2 regions of the Variovorax sp. OK605 genome follow, and region 2 is predicted to be linked to the other one. Evidence: riboswitches for the same ligand, from Rfam matches in the RefSeq annotation. Region 2 holds a riboswitch; the other holds the start of a gene.
What was found. A riboswitch is a leader RNA that binds a small molecule or an ion and turns the genes downstream of it on or off. The one in region 2 is predicted to bind manganese.
Positions count from the first base shown of each region.

Region 1: another riboswitch for manganese. It lies ahead of mntP (manganese efflux pump MntP); the one in region 2 lies ahead of BM013_RS17155 (TMEM165/GDT1 family protein).

Region 1 covers NZ_FOWL01000001.1:187,148-194,020, reverse strand. Annotated here, with positions in the region: gene BM013_RS00920 (serine hydrolase domain-containing protein) at 111-1,523, shown strand; gene BM013_RS41615 (DUF4262 domain-containing protein) at 1,568-2,389, opposite strand; gene mntP (manganese efflux pump MntP) at 2,454-3,023, opposite strand; yybP-ykoY riboswitch at 3,029-3,209, opposite strand; gene cysS (cysteine--tRNA ligase) at 3,726-5,081, opposite strand; gene BM013_RS00900 (LysR substrate-binding domain-containing protein) at 5,286-6,188, opposite strand; gene BM013_RS00895 (FMN-dependent NADH-azoreductase) at 6,339-6,873, shown strand, end outside.
Region 2 covers NZ_FOWL01000006.1:113,077-119,949, reverse strand. Annotated here, with positions in the region: gene BM013_RS17175 (ion transporter) at 1-628, shown strand, start outside; gene BM013_RS17170 (IMPACT family protein) at 573-1,160, opposite strand; gene metW (methionine biosynthesis protein MetW) at 1,180-1,770, opposite strand; gene BM013_RS17160 (homoserine O-succinyltransferase MetX) at 1,767-2,930, opposite strand; gene BM013_RS17155 (TMEM165/GDT1 family protein) at 3,063-3,626, opposite strand; yybP-ykoY riboswitch at 3,661-3,826, opposite strand; gene BM013_RS17150 (RNA recognition motif domain-containing protein) at 4,087-4,653, shown strand; gene BM013_RS17145 (SDR family oxidoreductase) at 4,759-5,541, opposite strand; gene lptC (LPS export ABC transporter periplasmic protein LptC) at 5,568-6,233, opposite strand; gene BM013_RS17135 (KdsC family phosphatase) at 6,230-6,790, opposite strand; gene BM013_RS17130 (KpsF/GutQ family sugar-phosphate isomerase) at 6,790-6,873, opposite strand, start outside.

The DNA.
Region 1 (6,873 bases), on a different contig from region 2:
TAGCTTTGACCTCATGCGGAGGCGGTGGTGGGGGCGGTGGCGGAGGAGGCATCGGCGTCGGCTTCGGCACAGGCGTCGCACCACCCGCAACCGGAGCGCCAGCGCCCGAGTTGCCGGCACGCGAAGCGCTCATCGCACGCGCGAGAACCTACGAACTCGACACCCCTTACGTTCCGCCGCCCGGAGATCCGCTGGAGCTCAACACGTCGGGCTACGCCAAGGCCATGTGCTCCGCCGCATTCATCACCGGCCTCGACCCCGATGTTGCCGCGGAGAGCGTCGGCTACTTCACCGGCCCGTACGCGCAGCGCAGCAAGGTCGGCAAGCCGGTGGTCGATCGCGCGAAGAAGGAAGTTCGCATCACCATGCCGAACGGGACGACGCTGGTGGCGCGCTACTTCGGCTCGCAAGGCTGCATCACGCTGCCGCCCGGCAAGGACGGCGTGTTCTTCACGCCCGTGACCGTCACCAGCACCCTCCCCGATCCCGCGACGCAGGACTGGCCGATGGGCAACGTGATGCCCGCGGGAGCCGCGCCCGGCATCGACGCCACGAAGCTGGGCCAGGCGGTCGACGCCGCCTTCGAAGTGCCGCAGGCCTATACGGCCGCCTTCGTCGTCACGCACAAGGGACGCGTCGTCGGCGAGCGCTACATGAGCGGCATCAATGCGACGACGCCGCTGGAGTCGTGGTCGATGGGCAAGAGCGTGACCGCCACCTTGCTGGGCACGCTCATCAAGCAGGGCGAATACCAGCTCGACCAGCGCGCGCCCATTCCGGAGTGGCAAGCGGACGGCGACAAGCGCAAGGAGATCCGCATCTCCGACATCCTGCACATGTCGAGCGGGCTGCGCATCAAGGCGCCGGACGATCCCGACTTCGACCCCAACGGCACCTACCCCGATCACATCTACTTCTACACCGGGCGCATCAATGCGTTCAACTACGCGGCCACCCGTCCGCAGCAATGGCCGCCGAACACTGTCGGGCGCTACCGCAACACCGACCCGGTGCTGGCGAACTACCTGGTCCGGCTCGCGGTCGAGAAACGCGGCGAAGAATACCTGTCGTTCCCGCAGCGCGCGCTGTTCGACAAGATCGGCATCCGCACCATGACGCTGGAGACCGACCCCTACGGCAACTTCCTGGCGCAGGGCTACGACTTCATGTCGGCGCGCGACTGGGCGCGGCTGGCCAACCTCTACCTGCAGGACGGCGTGTGGAACGGCGAGCGCCTGCTGCCCGAAGGTTTCGTCAAGTTCGTGAGCACGCTCGCACCGGCCTGGGCCGCGGACAAGCGCCCGATCTACGGCGGTTTCTTCTGGCTCAACGGCACCAGCACGTGGCCCGTGCCGACCACGGCCTACTACATGCTCGGTGCCGGCGGACAGGTGGTGCTGATCGTGCCGTCGCACGACCTCGTGGTGGTTCGCATGGGCTACGACAAGGGCGAGCAGGCTTCGGTCGCGAGCCTGCGCAAGGCGCTGACACTGCTGATGCAGGCCGTGCCGAGTTCGCAGTAAGAGCAAGGCAAGCGCGGCGCGCAGCCCCGGCGCTCGGTCGTCGTTCAGTCGTCCGTCTGCTGGCTCTGCGCCTGCCGGCTCCACGCCGACGCCGGGCTCTCGCGCCATGCCATCCAGCCCGCGGGCATGTCGGCCAGTGCCCGAAGGCTCGCGTCGCGCTCGACCATGCTCTGCAGCGAGACGAGCTTCGCGTCGGCCATCTCGAACGCGTCGCCGGTCAGGAACTGCCAGGCGCCGTCTTCCTCGTCCCGGGACACCATGAGGATCGGCTTCGCGTCTTCGAGGATGCCGCGCACCGTGAAGCACATGACGTTCGGCGGGCTGTCGAAGGGCCAGGCATCGCCGGCGTCGGCGCCGGCGGGCTGGTCTTCCTTGTCGCACAGCAGCGGCTGCGCGGATGCGAAGCTGGTGTCCCAGCCCTGCTCCCAAGGAAAGAGACCTTGCCTGTCGGGCCACACCATCTGCAGCACCGGCAGGTCGGCCTTGATCGACGCATAGAACCAACCCGCGTAGCCGAGGTATTCGGGGTAGTGCCGCCGTGCGACCGGCACGAAGGCGATGCGTACGCCCTCGGCGATGTCTTCGTAGGCCTTGAACGGAACAAGCGCTTCGCCGGCGCCCGCGACCTTGACGGCCACGATGTTCAGGAACTGCTGGGCCGTCTTCGGCGGAAGGCCGAAGACGATGACTTCGGGCTGGCGGTAGTTGGCGTAGAAGCCCAGCGAGAAAGCGAAGGCCGGCCCGTCGCCATCGCCCTCGACATGCACGTGGTGCCAGCCGATGCGGGTGACATCCGCCAGCAGGCGGCGGTCGTAGTCGTCCTCGGCTTCGGGCAACTTGAAATCGGGGAGCGTGCTTTCGATCATGAGGCGCGGTGCGGGTGGATGGACGACCCGGCAAGGATACTGGCCAGGGCCGTGCCGACGTCGCTCAAGCCATGCCGTTCAGGTGCTCATAGAGGATCAGGAACCCGATCCCGATCAGCACCACACCGCCCAGAATCTCCGCGCGCTTGCCGACCACCGCGCCCAGCACGCGCCCCACCATCACGCCGAGCGTGACCATGGTGAACGTCGCCAGGCCGATGGCCAGCGCGGTCCAGGCGATGTTGACGTTGATGAAGGCCAGGCCGACGCCCACCGCCATCGCGTCGATGCTGGTGGCGAAGCCGGTGATGGCCAGGGTCCAGAAGGTGTTGCGGCTGGGCTTCTCGTCGATCGCGTCGGGCGCGCCGAAGCCGGCCCAGATCATCCGCAGGCCCAGCACGCTGAGCAGCGTCACGGCAATCCAGTGGTCCCACCGCGCGACGTAGCTGGCGGCAGCCAGCCCGGCGGCCCAGCCGATGACGGGGGTCAGCGCCTCGATGACGCCGAAGATGAGCCCGGTGCGCAGGGCTTCGCGCCAGGAGGGTTTGCGCAGGGCCGCGCCTTTGCCGACAGCAGCGGCGAAAGCATCCGTCGACATGGCGAATGCAAGAAGAATCGTGGAGGCGATGTTCATGTTGGAAGTAGCAAGCAAGGCCGGTTCAAGACGCCGCGGCACACGAACCCGCCGGCCAAAGCCGCGTTCATGCACCGCTGGTCTCGCCAACCTTTCGGCTGCTCGCGCCACGGTCGCAAGGTGCGATCCGAGTATGTTGACGCGAGCGCTTCCGAAGTCCGGAAGCCGGCTACTCCCCAAGGGAGGTGCAATTCTAGATGAGCTCGCGCCACCGTCCCGTGACAGCGCCTGCCCTGGCGGTAGGGCTTTGTGGGGCGCCCACGAAAAAGCCTCCCGCAGGAGGCTTGTCGAATCGACCGGAACGCGGGGTGCGGCGCTCAGGTCTTCTTGGTCAGCAAGGTCTTCACGACGTAGCCATCGCGGTACACCCCCTCGATGGCGCCGCCCTCCACGCGGTCGGTGGCATGCGCAGCCACGTACTTTTCTTCTCCCATGCGATAGACCACCATGGTGCATGACGAACGTTTGCTGAGGGTGCGGGCAACGCCTGTGGCTTGGCGCAGGGTCGGGTATGTCTCCATAGGAATCCTTGTCTTCTCTAATGCCTTGGATAGTAGTCTTTAGGTACTCAACACGCCTGAGATTTGTTTCAAGGCGCCAACGGCCAAAAGAGCAATCAGATTATTTTGTGACTTTGTTATCGACAACAGAAAAATCCTTCGGGGGTGTTGCCACCTCACCACTTGACGGGCTGGGTGACTGCTACTTACTTGCGCCGTCCTCCACCTGCCACCCCCGGGCCTTCAACACCGCCCGAAGACGGTCCGCCTGCGCCCAGTCCCTGGCGTCGCGCGCCGCCTGGCGTTGCGCGAACAGGGCGGCGATGTCCTCGGGGATCGCCAGCGCGGGCGCGGCCCACCCGCTCAATCGCAACCCGAGCACGGTGTCGGCATGGTCCACGGTGGCGCGTCGTACCTCGGGCGGCAGATCGCTGCGCACCAGCGCCCACACCACGGCCAACGCACGCGGCAGGTTCAGGTCCTGGTTGACCTCCGCATTGAAGCGCGCCACGAAGCCCTCATCCGCGGTGCCGCCGAGCGGCCAGCCTGCGTAGGCCTTGCGCAGCCGGTCCAGGGCGGATTGCGCCGCGTGGATGGCTTCGTCGGTGTAGCGCAAGGTGCTGCGGTAGTGCGCGCTGAGGCACAGGTAGCGGTAGGCCATCGGGTCGGTGCCCTGGTCGATCAACGTCTGCAGGCGCAGGAAGTCGCCGTCCGTCTTGGCCATCTTCCGGTCGTCGAGCGTGAGGAAGTGGCCGTGCATCCAGAAGTTGGCGAGCCGGGTGCCGTGGCAGGCCTGCGTCTGCGCGATCTCGTTGCTGTGATGCACCGCGACATGGTCTTCACCGCCGCAATGAATGTCGAACCACGGGCCCAGGTACTTCGCCGACATGGCCGAGCACTCGATGTGCCAGCCGGGAAAGCCGCGGCCCCAGGGGCTGTCCCATTCCATCTGGCGCCTTGAGGCCGGCGGACTGAACTTCCAGAGCGCGAAGTCCGAGACGTTGCGCTTCTCCCCCATCGCCACCCGCATCCCGGCCCACAGGCCCGCGCGGTCGAGGCGGGCCAGATGACCGTAGCCGTCTTGGCGGGTCGTGTCGAAGTAGATGCCGTCGGAGGTCCCGTAGGTGAAGCCCTTGCGCTCCAGTGCCTCGATGAACACCAACTGCTCGGGAATGTGGTCGGTGGCACGCGGCCACTCGGCGGGCTCCAGCAGGTTCAACGCGCGCCAGTCGGCCTGGAACGCGGCGGTATAGCGCTGGGCGATGGCCCACGCGGACTCGCCGGCGCGCCGGCTGCCCTTCTCCATCTTGTCCTCGCCCTCGTCAGCGTCGGACACCAGATGCCCGACGTCGGTGATGTTGACGACATGCCGCACGCTGTAGCCGTTCAGCTCGAGCACGCGGCGCAGCACGTCCTCGAACACGTAGGTCCGCAGGTTGCCGATGTGCGCGTGGTCGTACACCGTCGGCCCGCAGCAGTACAGGCCCACATGCCCGGGTTGCAGCGGCGTGAAGGGCCGCACGGTGCGCGACCAGGTGTCGTACAAGGCAAGGGACATGGGGACTTTCCTGAAGTTGAAGAAACGTGGAAAACAAAAAGGCCACCGGTCTTGCAACGGGTGGCCATCGGGGATGCGGACTTGAACTGGATCGCTAAGCGCAAGCACCCCTAGGCACGCGGGCACAGCAGGCGTGCGCGGGGCGGATCGACGGGGATGCAGGAGCGAACATGAAAACCATCCTAGCGCGCCCCCTGCATCGGGTCAAACCTCGCCGCCCAACGGCTGCAGGCCCAGCACCCACTCGAACACCGCCGCCACCGCGGGCTCCTCGCGCCGCGCCTGCGGGCACACCAAGTGGAACGGCAGGCCCGGCAACTGCGGGCCGAAGGGCTGCACGAGGTTGCCGGCGCGCAACTCGTCGGCAATCAAGGCCAGGCTCATCAACGCCACGCCCTGCCCTTGCAGCGCGGCCGACACCGTGTGGGTCTCGTCGGAGAACACCGGCCCCGCCGACACATCGAGCCCGGGCACCTGCGCTTGCTGCTGCCACGCGGCCCAGGTACCGGGTTGGCTCCTGCTGCCGGGCAGCAAAAAATGCAGCAGCGTGTGCCGCCTCAGGTCGCCGCGTCGACGCAGCTTGAGCGCGGGGCTGCAGGCGGGTGCGAAGACGTTGTCGAACAGCTTCTCGGCCACCATGCCGGGCCACTGGCCCTTGCCGTAGCGGATGGCGATGTCGGCCGTGACGCCGTCGAGCGCAACCGCCTCGTGCGACGCGTGAATGCGCAGGTCGAGCCGCGGATGCAGCGCGCGCAGGCCGCTCACGCGCGGCAGCAGCCAGCGCGCCGCCACCGCCGGCGTGGCCGACAGCGTGATGGCCTGGCGCTGCGGCGGCGCGCGCAGCCGGGCCACCGCATGGGCCATGGCGTTGAACGACTCGCTCAGCACCGCCTGCAGTTCCCTGCCCTGCGGCGTGAGCACCAGTTGCCGCGGCTGGCGGATGAAGAGCGCCACGCCCAGCGCGTCTTCCAGCTGCCGCACCTGGTGGCTGATGGCCGTGGGCGTGACCGAGAGTTCGCTCGCCGCGAGCTTGGCGCTGCAATGCCGCGCGGCGGCCTCGAAGGCACGCAACGCGGCCAGCGGCGGGAGTTGACGCAGGTTGGCCATGGATGAATTTATTTTTCAGCGGCGCAAAGAATTCGTCGTTTGTCGCGCTCCGGATGCTTGGATAGATTGGGAACCGTGTCAAGCAGACAGCTGAATTCACCTCATCCATCTCATCCACCTACTCCGCAACTCCGCACCAAGGACCCCGCCATGACCACCCTGCTCCACATCGACGCCAGCGCCCGCCCCGGCCTGTCAGGCACCCACGCGCACGGCTCGCATTCGCGCCGCCTCGGCCACCGCTTCGTGACGACATGGCGCGCCGCGCGCCCGCAGGACGAAGTGATCTACCGCGACATCGGCGCCACGCCGCCGGGCCACGTCACGGGCGAATGGATTGCGTCGGGCTACACGCCGCCGGCCGAGCGCGAGCCGTGGATGCACGCCGTGCTCGCGGAGAGCGACGCGCTGATCGCGGAGCTCCGCCGCGCGGATGTGCTGGTGATCGGCGTGCCGATGTACAACTTCGGCATGCCGGCGCCGCTGAAGTCATGGATCGACAACATCGTGCGCATCGGCGCCACCTTCGATTTCGACCGCAACCGCGAGAACCCGTACGTGCCGCTGCTGGCGGAGCGCCGTCGCCGCACGGTGCTGCTGAGTTCGTGCGGCAGCAGCGGCTATGGGCCGGGCGGGTTCCAGGCGCAGATGGACCTGCTGACGCCCGGCATCGCGAGCCCGCTGG
Region 2 (6,873 bases):
CTATGCGCTGAGCTTCTACGGCGTGATCGACCTGCTCGCGCTGCTGCCGACGTTCCTGGTGGCGCTCGCGCCGGAGATGGCCTACCTGATCGACGTGCGCATCCTGCGGCTGCTGCGCGTGTTCCGCATCTTCAAGCTGTCGCGCTACTCGGTGGAGTACCGCGCGCTGGTCTCGGCCGTGGCGTCGAGCCGGCGCAAGATCATCGTGTTCGTCGGCTTCGTGATGCTGGTGGTGCTGGTGATGGGCACGCTGATGTACGTGGTCGAAGGGCCGCAGCACGGTTTCACCAGCATTCCGGTGGCCATCTACTGGGCCATCTCGACGATGGCCACGGTGGGCTTCGGCGACCTCGTGCCCAAGACCGACCTGGGCCGCGCGATCGCCTCGGTGATGATGCTGCTGGGCTGGGGCGTGCTCGCGGTGCCCACGGGCATCGTGACCGCCGAGATGGCGCGGCGCGGGCCCGACGACGACGAGACGGTGGTGGCAGCGGTGCCGCCGCGCGGCATTCTCGGGCTGACGCCGCCTCGGCCCGAGGTGCCCGCGGTGCCTGCAGTGCCCGCGAAACGCATCACTCCCGCGGCCAGACGGCGCGCCCTTGCGCAGCATCGCCGAGGCGCACGATGAAGGCGTCGGCATCGGGCTCGGGCAGCGAGAAGGCGAAGGCCACGTCGTCGCCGTGCTGCACGCTGTCGAGCGTCGCGCCCGCCGCGGCAAGTTCACGCCGCACCAGGCCTTCGAGCGCATAGGGCACCGAACAGCGCAGGCTGCGCTGGCGCACCAGCGGCACGAGCGTGGCGCCGAGCAACGCTTGCGCCACCGCATCGGTGTAGGCCCGCACCAGGCCGCCCGCGCCGAGCTTCACGCCGCCGAAGTAGCGCACCACCGTTGCGAGCGCGCCTTCGACCTGCTGGTGGCGCAGCACTTCGAGCATCGGCCGGCCGGCCGTGCCGCCGGGCTCGCCGTCGTCGTTGGCGGCCGACTGGCCACCGGCCATCAGGGCCCAGCAGACGTGCGCCGCGGCGGGATGCTCGGCGCGCAGCGACGCCACGACGGCCACTGCGGCCGCGCGGTCGGGCACGGATTGCACGCAGCCGATGAAGCGGCTCTTCTTGATGAGCAGCTCGCTGTGGACCGGCTCGGCGAGCGTGAAGCTCATCGCCTGTTCAGCGAGCGGCTCAGCCGCCGCCGCGCTCGAACTTGAACACCGCCGTGCCGGCGCGCGCGTTGGGCAGCCAGCGCACGCCGCGCCCGTCCTGCAGGCCGAAGGCGTCGAGCACGCGCAGGTTGTTCTTGCCGGCCAGCACCTCGAAGTCCTTGAAGGTGCCCACGCGGATGTTCGGCGTGTCGTACCACTGGTAGGGCAGGCGGCGCGTCACGGGCATGCGCCCGCGCGCAATGCTCAGCCGGTTGGGCCAGTGCGCGAAGTTGGGGAAGGCGACGATGCCGATGCGGCCCACGCGCGCGGTCTCCCGCAGCATCACCTCGGCATTGCGCAGGTGCTGCAGCGTGTCGATCTGCAGCACCACGTCGAACGAGGCGTCGTCGAACATCGCGAGGCCTTCGTCGAGGTTGAGCTGGATCACGTCGACGCCGCGGCGGATGCACTGCAGCACGTTGCCGTCGGCAATCTCCACGCCGTAGCCGGTGCAGCCGCGCTCGCGCTGCAGCAGGTCGAGCAGGGCGCCGTCGCCGCAGCCGAGGTCGAGCACGCGCGCGCCCTGCGGCACGAGTTCGGCGATCAGCCGCTGGTGGTCGAGGTCGCTCATTGCTGGAACTCCTTGGCGACGCGATCGAAATAGGAACGCACCACGCCCATGTAGCGCACGTCGTCGAGCAGGAAGGCGTCGTGGCCGTGCGGCGCGTCGATCTCCGCGTAGCTCACGTTGCGGCGGTTGTCGAGCAGCGCCTTCACCAGCTCGCGGCTGCGCGCGGGCGAGAAGCGCCAGTCGGTCTTGAAGCTCACGAGCAGGAACTTGGCGCTGGCCTGCGCGAAGGCGGTGCTGAGCTTGCCGCCATGGCTGCGCGCGGGGTCGAAGTAGTCGAGCGCGCGCGTGATCAGCAGGTAGGTGTTGGCGTCGAAGTACTCGCTGAACTTGTCGCCCTGGTAGCGCAGGTAGCTCTCGATCTGGAACTCCACGTCCTGCGTGGAATAGCGGTAGTCGAGCGCCGCGGCCTCACCTTCGACGGCGCTGCGCAGGATGCGGCCGAACTTGGTGTTCATCACGTCGTCGCTCAGGTAGGTGATGTGGCCGATCATTCGCGCGATGCGCAGGCCGCGCTTGGGGATCGCGCCGTGTTCGTAGAAGTGGCCGCCGTGGAAGTCGGGGTCGGTCACGATGGCGCGGCGCGCCACCTCGTTGAAGGCGATGTTCTCGGCCGTGAGGTTGGGCGCGCTGGCCACTACCACGGCGTGGCGCACGCGCTGCGGGTACTGCAGCGTCCAAGACAGCGCCTGCATGCCGCCGAGGCTGCCGCCCATGACGGCCGCGAGCGTCTCGATGCCCAGCGCGTTCAGCAGCTCGGCCTGGGCGTCGACCCAGTCTTCGACGGTCACCACCGGGAAGTCGGCGCCGTAGACGCGGCCGGTGGCGGGGTTCACGTGCATCGGGCCGGTCGAGCCGAAGCAGGAGCCGAGGTTGTTCACGCCGATCACGAAGAAGCGGTCGGTGTCCACCGGCTTGCCCGGCCCCACCATGTTGTCCCACCAGCCCTCGGAGCGGGCCTGGCCCTCGTAGACGCCCGCGACGTGGTGCGAGGCGTTGAGCGCATGGCACACCAGCACCGCATTGCTGCGCTCGGCGTTCAGGGTGCCGTAGGTTTCGTAGGCGAGCGTGTAGTCGCTGATCGATGCGCCGCTGCGCAAGGCCAGGGGGCCCGCGAACTGCATCGACTGCGAGGTGACGACCAAAGGTGGTGACGACGACATGAATGAAAAAACCCGGCCTCGCCAAAAACGAGCCGGGTCTGCCGCGCCTGTCTTTAGCTGAATTTATAAAGCGCCCGCAAGCTGTAGCAAATCGGCGCGAGGGGCAGTATATCGCCCCGTCTCATCGGCAGCCTACCAGCCGATGATCATGATGATGCCCAGCACCAGGAAGATCGCGGCCGAGATGCCGTGCACCAGCTTGATCGGCACGCGCCGCACGATCTTTTCGCCGAGCCACACCACCGGCGCATTGGCCAGCATCATGCCCAGCGTGGTGCCGGCCACCACCCAGAAGTAGTCGTGCGTGAAGCGCGCGGCCAGCATGACGGTGGCGATCTGGGTCTTGTCGCCCATCTCGGCCAGGAAGAAGGCGATCACGGTGGTGCCGAAGACGCCGAACTTCGACACGCCGGGGGCGTCGTCGTCGTCGAGCTTGTCGGGAATCAGCATCCAGGCGGCCATGGCGATGAACGAGCCGCCGAGGATCCAGCGCAGCACCTCGGGCCCGAGCCAGCGCGTGATGTAGTTGCCGACCGCACCCGCCAACGCGTGGTTGATGATGGTGGCAACGAAGATGCCGAGGACGATGGGCCAGGGTTTCCTGAAACGGGCCGCGAGCAAGAGTGCCAGGAGTTGGGTCTTGTCGCCCATTTCGGCGAGCGCAACTACGCCGGTTGCAACGAGAAAAGCTTCCATGATGAACGTGGGGTTCCTTAGGCCGAAGGACGCAATTGACCATGCAACACCCTTCGGCCATTTTTTTCCGAAGTTGCATGGTCAAAGGTCTCGCCAGGTATGTTCACTGCACGCGCCATGTCCCGTGTGGGGCAGGACAAGTCTGTTGACGCGGGCCCTTCTCGCAGATCGGAAGGCGGCTACTCCCCAATGACGGGGCGGATTCTACACACCGTATCGAAAGCGCCCCTCCAAGCCGTAAGCGTGCGCTAGCTTCCAGGTGCTTTTGAAGGTGCTACCTCAAGACGCAATTTCCCGCTTGCATTTTTGATATTTCCCCCATAATGCACGAGCCTCCCTCTTCATTTTGGTCGGGAGTCAGTTCGGTGATCGGTCAGTTTCGCGCGACTCGACGGCTCTCGTTTGAGTGATGCTTTCGGGACTCCATCGCTTTTCTTGATGTGTTTATAGGAGTCCCTCGATGGGCAACAAACTGTACGTCGGCAACCTGCCTTACTCGGTGCGCGACGGAGATCTCGAACAGGCCTTCGGGCAGTTCGGCGCAGTGACCAGCGCCAAGGTCATGATGGAACGTGACACCGGCCGCTCGAAGGGCTTCGGCTTCGTCGAGATGGGCAGTGACGCGGAAGCACAGGCAGCCATCACCGGCATGAACGGCCAGCCCCTGGGCGGCCGCAGCGTCGTCGTCAACGAAGCACGTCCCATGGAAGCACGTCCCCCGCGCAGCGGTGGCGGCGGCGGCTACGGTGGTGGCGGCGGTGGTTATGGCGGCGGTGGTGGCGGTGGCTACGGCGGCGGCGGTGGTGGCTACGGTGGTGGTGGCGGCGATCGCAGCGGCGGCGGCGGTGGCCGCTCCGGCGGTGGCGGTTACGGCGGCGGTGGCGGTGGCCGCAGTGGCGGCGGCGGCGGTGGTGGCGATGGCGGTTTCCGCAGCCCCTACGGTGCCGGTCCCCGCGGCGGTGGCGGCGGTGGTCGCAGCGGTGGTGGTGGTGGTGGCGGCTATGGCGGCGGCAACAGTGGCTACTGAGCCCTGCGCTTCCAGGCCCCCAAAGACGAAAGGCTCCCTCGGGAGCCTTTTTTCATGGCCGGCAGCCTGTGCGGCCCGCCAGGCCCGGCCTGGTCCGGCGCGCCCTCAGGCTTCGCCGCTGCGCTTCTTGCGCTCGCGGCCTTGCACGGCGCGGTCGAGCACGGCGTTGGGCAGCATGCGCATGATCTTGGCGACCACGCCCATCTGCCACGGGATCACGCGGTAGCTCGTGCCCGCCTCGATGGCGCGCAGCGCCTGGGCCGCGAAGTCCTCGGCCGTCATGAGGAAGGGCATGCCATAGCGGTTGCCCTGCGTGAGCGGCGTGTCGATGTATCCGGGGCAGAGCGTGACCACCTTCACCCCGCTCTTGAACAGCTCGCCGCGCAGGCTCTCGCAGTACGCGACCACGCCCGCCTTGCTGGCGCAATACGCCCCGTGCCCCGGCAGCCCGCGGATCGACGCCACGCTGCCGATGCCCACCAGCCGGCCGGTGCCACGCTGCTCCATGGCCCGCACGAACGGATGAAAGGTCGCGGCCAGGCCGACGTTGTTGGTGGCGAAGGTCTGCGCCAGCACGTCGAGGTCGGAGCGCTCGCCGGTGTCGATGCCGACGCTGATGCCGGCATTGGCGATGACCACGTCAGGCAGCCCCTGCTGCGCGATGCAGGCATGGCCGGCGGCCACGATGCTGTCGGTCTGCGCCACGTCGGCGCTGTAGATTTGATAGCGGTCCGCGCTGATCCGGCGCGCCTGAGCCCACGATTCGATCTCCGCCGTGCGGCGCGCGACCAGCGCCAGCCGGTACCCCGCGTCGTGGAAGCTCGCGGCCAGGGCCTGGCCGATGCCGCTCGAGGCGCCGGTGATGAAGACAAGCGGGGACGTGGTCATGCAGCGGTGGTTTTCTTTTTTCTTCTTCAGCGTTTCTTGGCGGGTGCGGCCGGGGCCGCCTTGGCGGCCGACGGAATCAGCACCCCGCGCACGCGGCCGTTCAGGTTGGCCACGCCGCTCAGGTTGTCGTAGTCGAGCGTGTCGCCGGTGAATTGGTCGGTGCCGCGCATGAGCGTGACCGGCTTGTTCGACGTGACCCGCTCGGTGTCGACATAAGCATGCAGGAAGTCGCCGCGAAACTCGAGCTGCGGCGTGGCCTTGCCGTTCGGGCTCACCGACGGTTCGCGAATGACGATGGCGTTGCCGAACAGCTGGATCTCGCTGCCGTCGGAGTTCGACAACCCGCGGTCGGCCGTTGCGCGGGTCACGAGGCCCTCGGGCGACACCGAGCGCATGCGCACCTTGTCGACCTCCATGGTGTCGGTGTCCGGGTAGTGCCGCCCTTCGACGCCGTGCAGTTCGCTGCGCAGGTCGCCGTTGGGCAGGAAGTTCTTGATGACGAAGTCCCGCATGAAGTAGTCGGGCTCGTGCGTGGGCGCGACCTTGGCCGTGGGCTCCAGCAGCTTGGGCGCGTTGCGCACCAGCCAGTAGGTGCCCAGCGCAACGGCGGCCGTCAGGATGATCGGCAGGTAGATCGTGGTGCGGTCGATGACGTCGCGCGCCATGCCCCACGCGCGTTTCGCGGTGCTCATGCGTTCGGGCTCCGGTTCGGTCCCAGCGCCGCGTCGAGCATGGCGCGGTACTGGCCGCAGGCCGTGAGCAGCAGGTCGCAGAACTCGCGCGCCGCGCCTTCGCCGCCGCGCGCCTGGGTCACGTAGCGCGCAATGTTGCGCACCTCGGCATGGGCGTTGGCCGGCGCCGCCGCGAAGCCGACGCGCGTGAGCACGGGCAGGTCGGGCCAGTCGTCGCCGATGGCTGCGGCCTGCGCCCAGCTGAAGCCCAGCTGGTCGAGCATGGCCTGCGCGGCGGGCAGCTTGTCTTCGGTGCCGTAGCGCACATGCTCGATGCCCAGCGCCTCGAGCCGCACGCGCAGCGGCTTGGAGTCGCGCCCGGTGATCACGGCAGGCACGATGCCGGCCTTGCGCAGCAGCTTCAGGCCGTAGCCGTCGAGGATGCTGAAGCGCTTGAGCGTCTCGCCGTGCTCGGTGAAGTACACGCCGCCGTCGGTCAGCACGCCGTCGATGTCGAAGAAAACAATGCGCACGTCCTGTGCGGCGAGCAGGGTCTCGGCCTGGAACTCGAGCGGCATCAGATGACCTTCGCGCGCATCAGGTCGGTGGTGTTGATCGCGCCCACGATCACCCCCGCGCCGTCGATCACGAACAGGCGGGT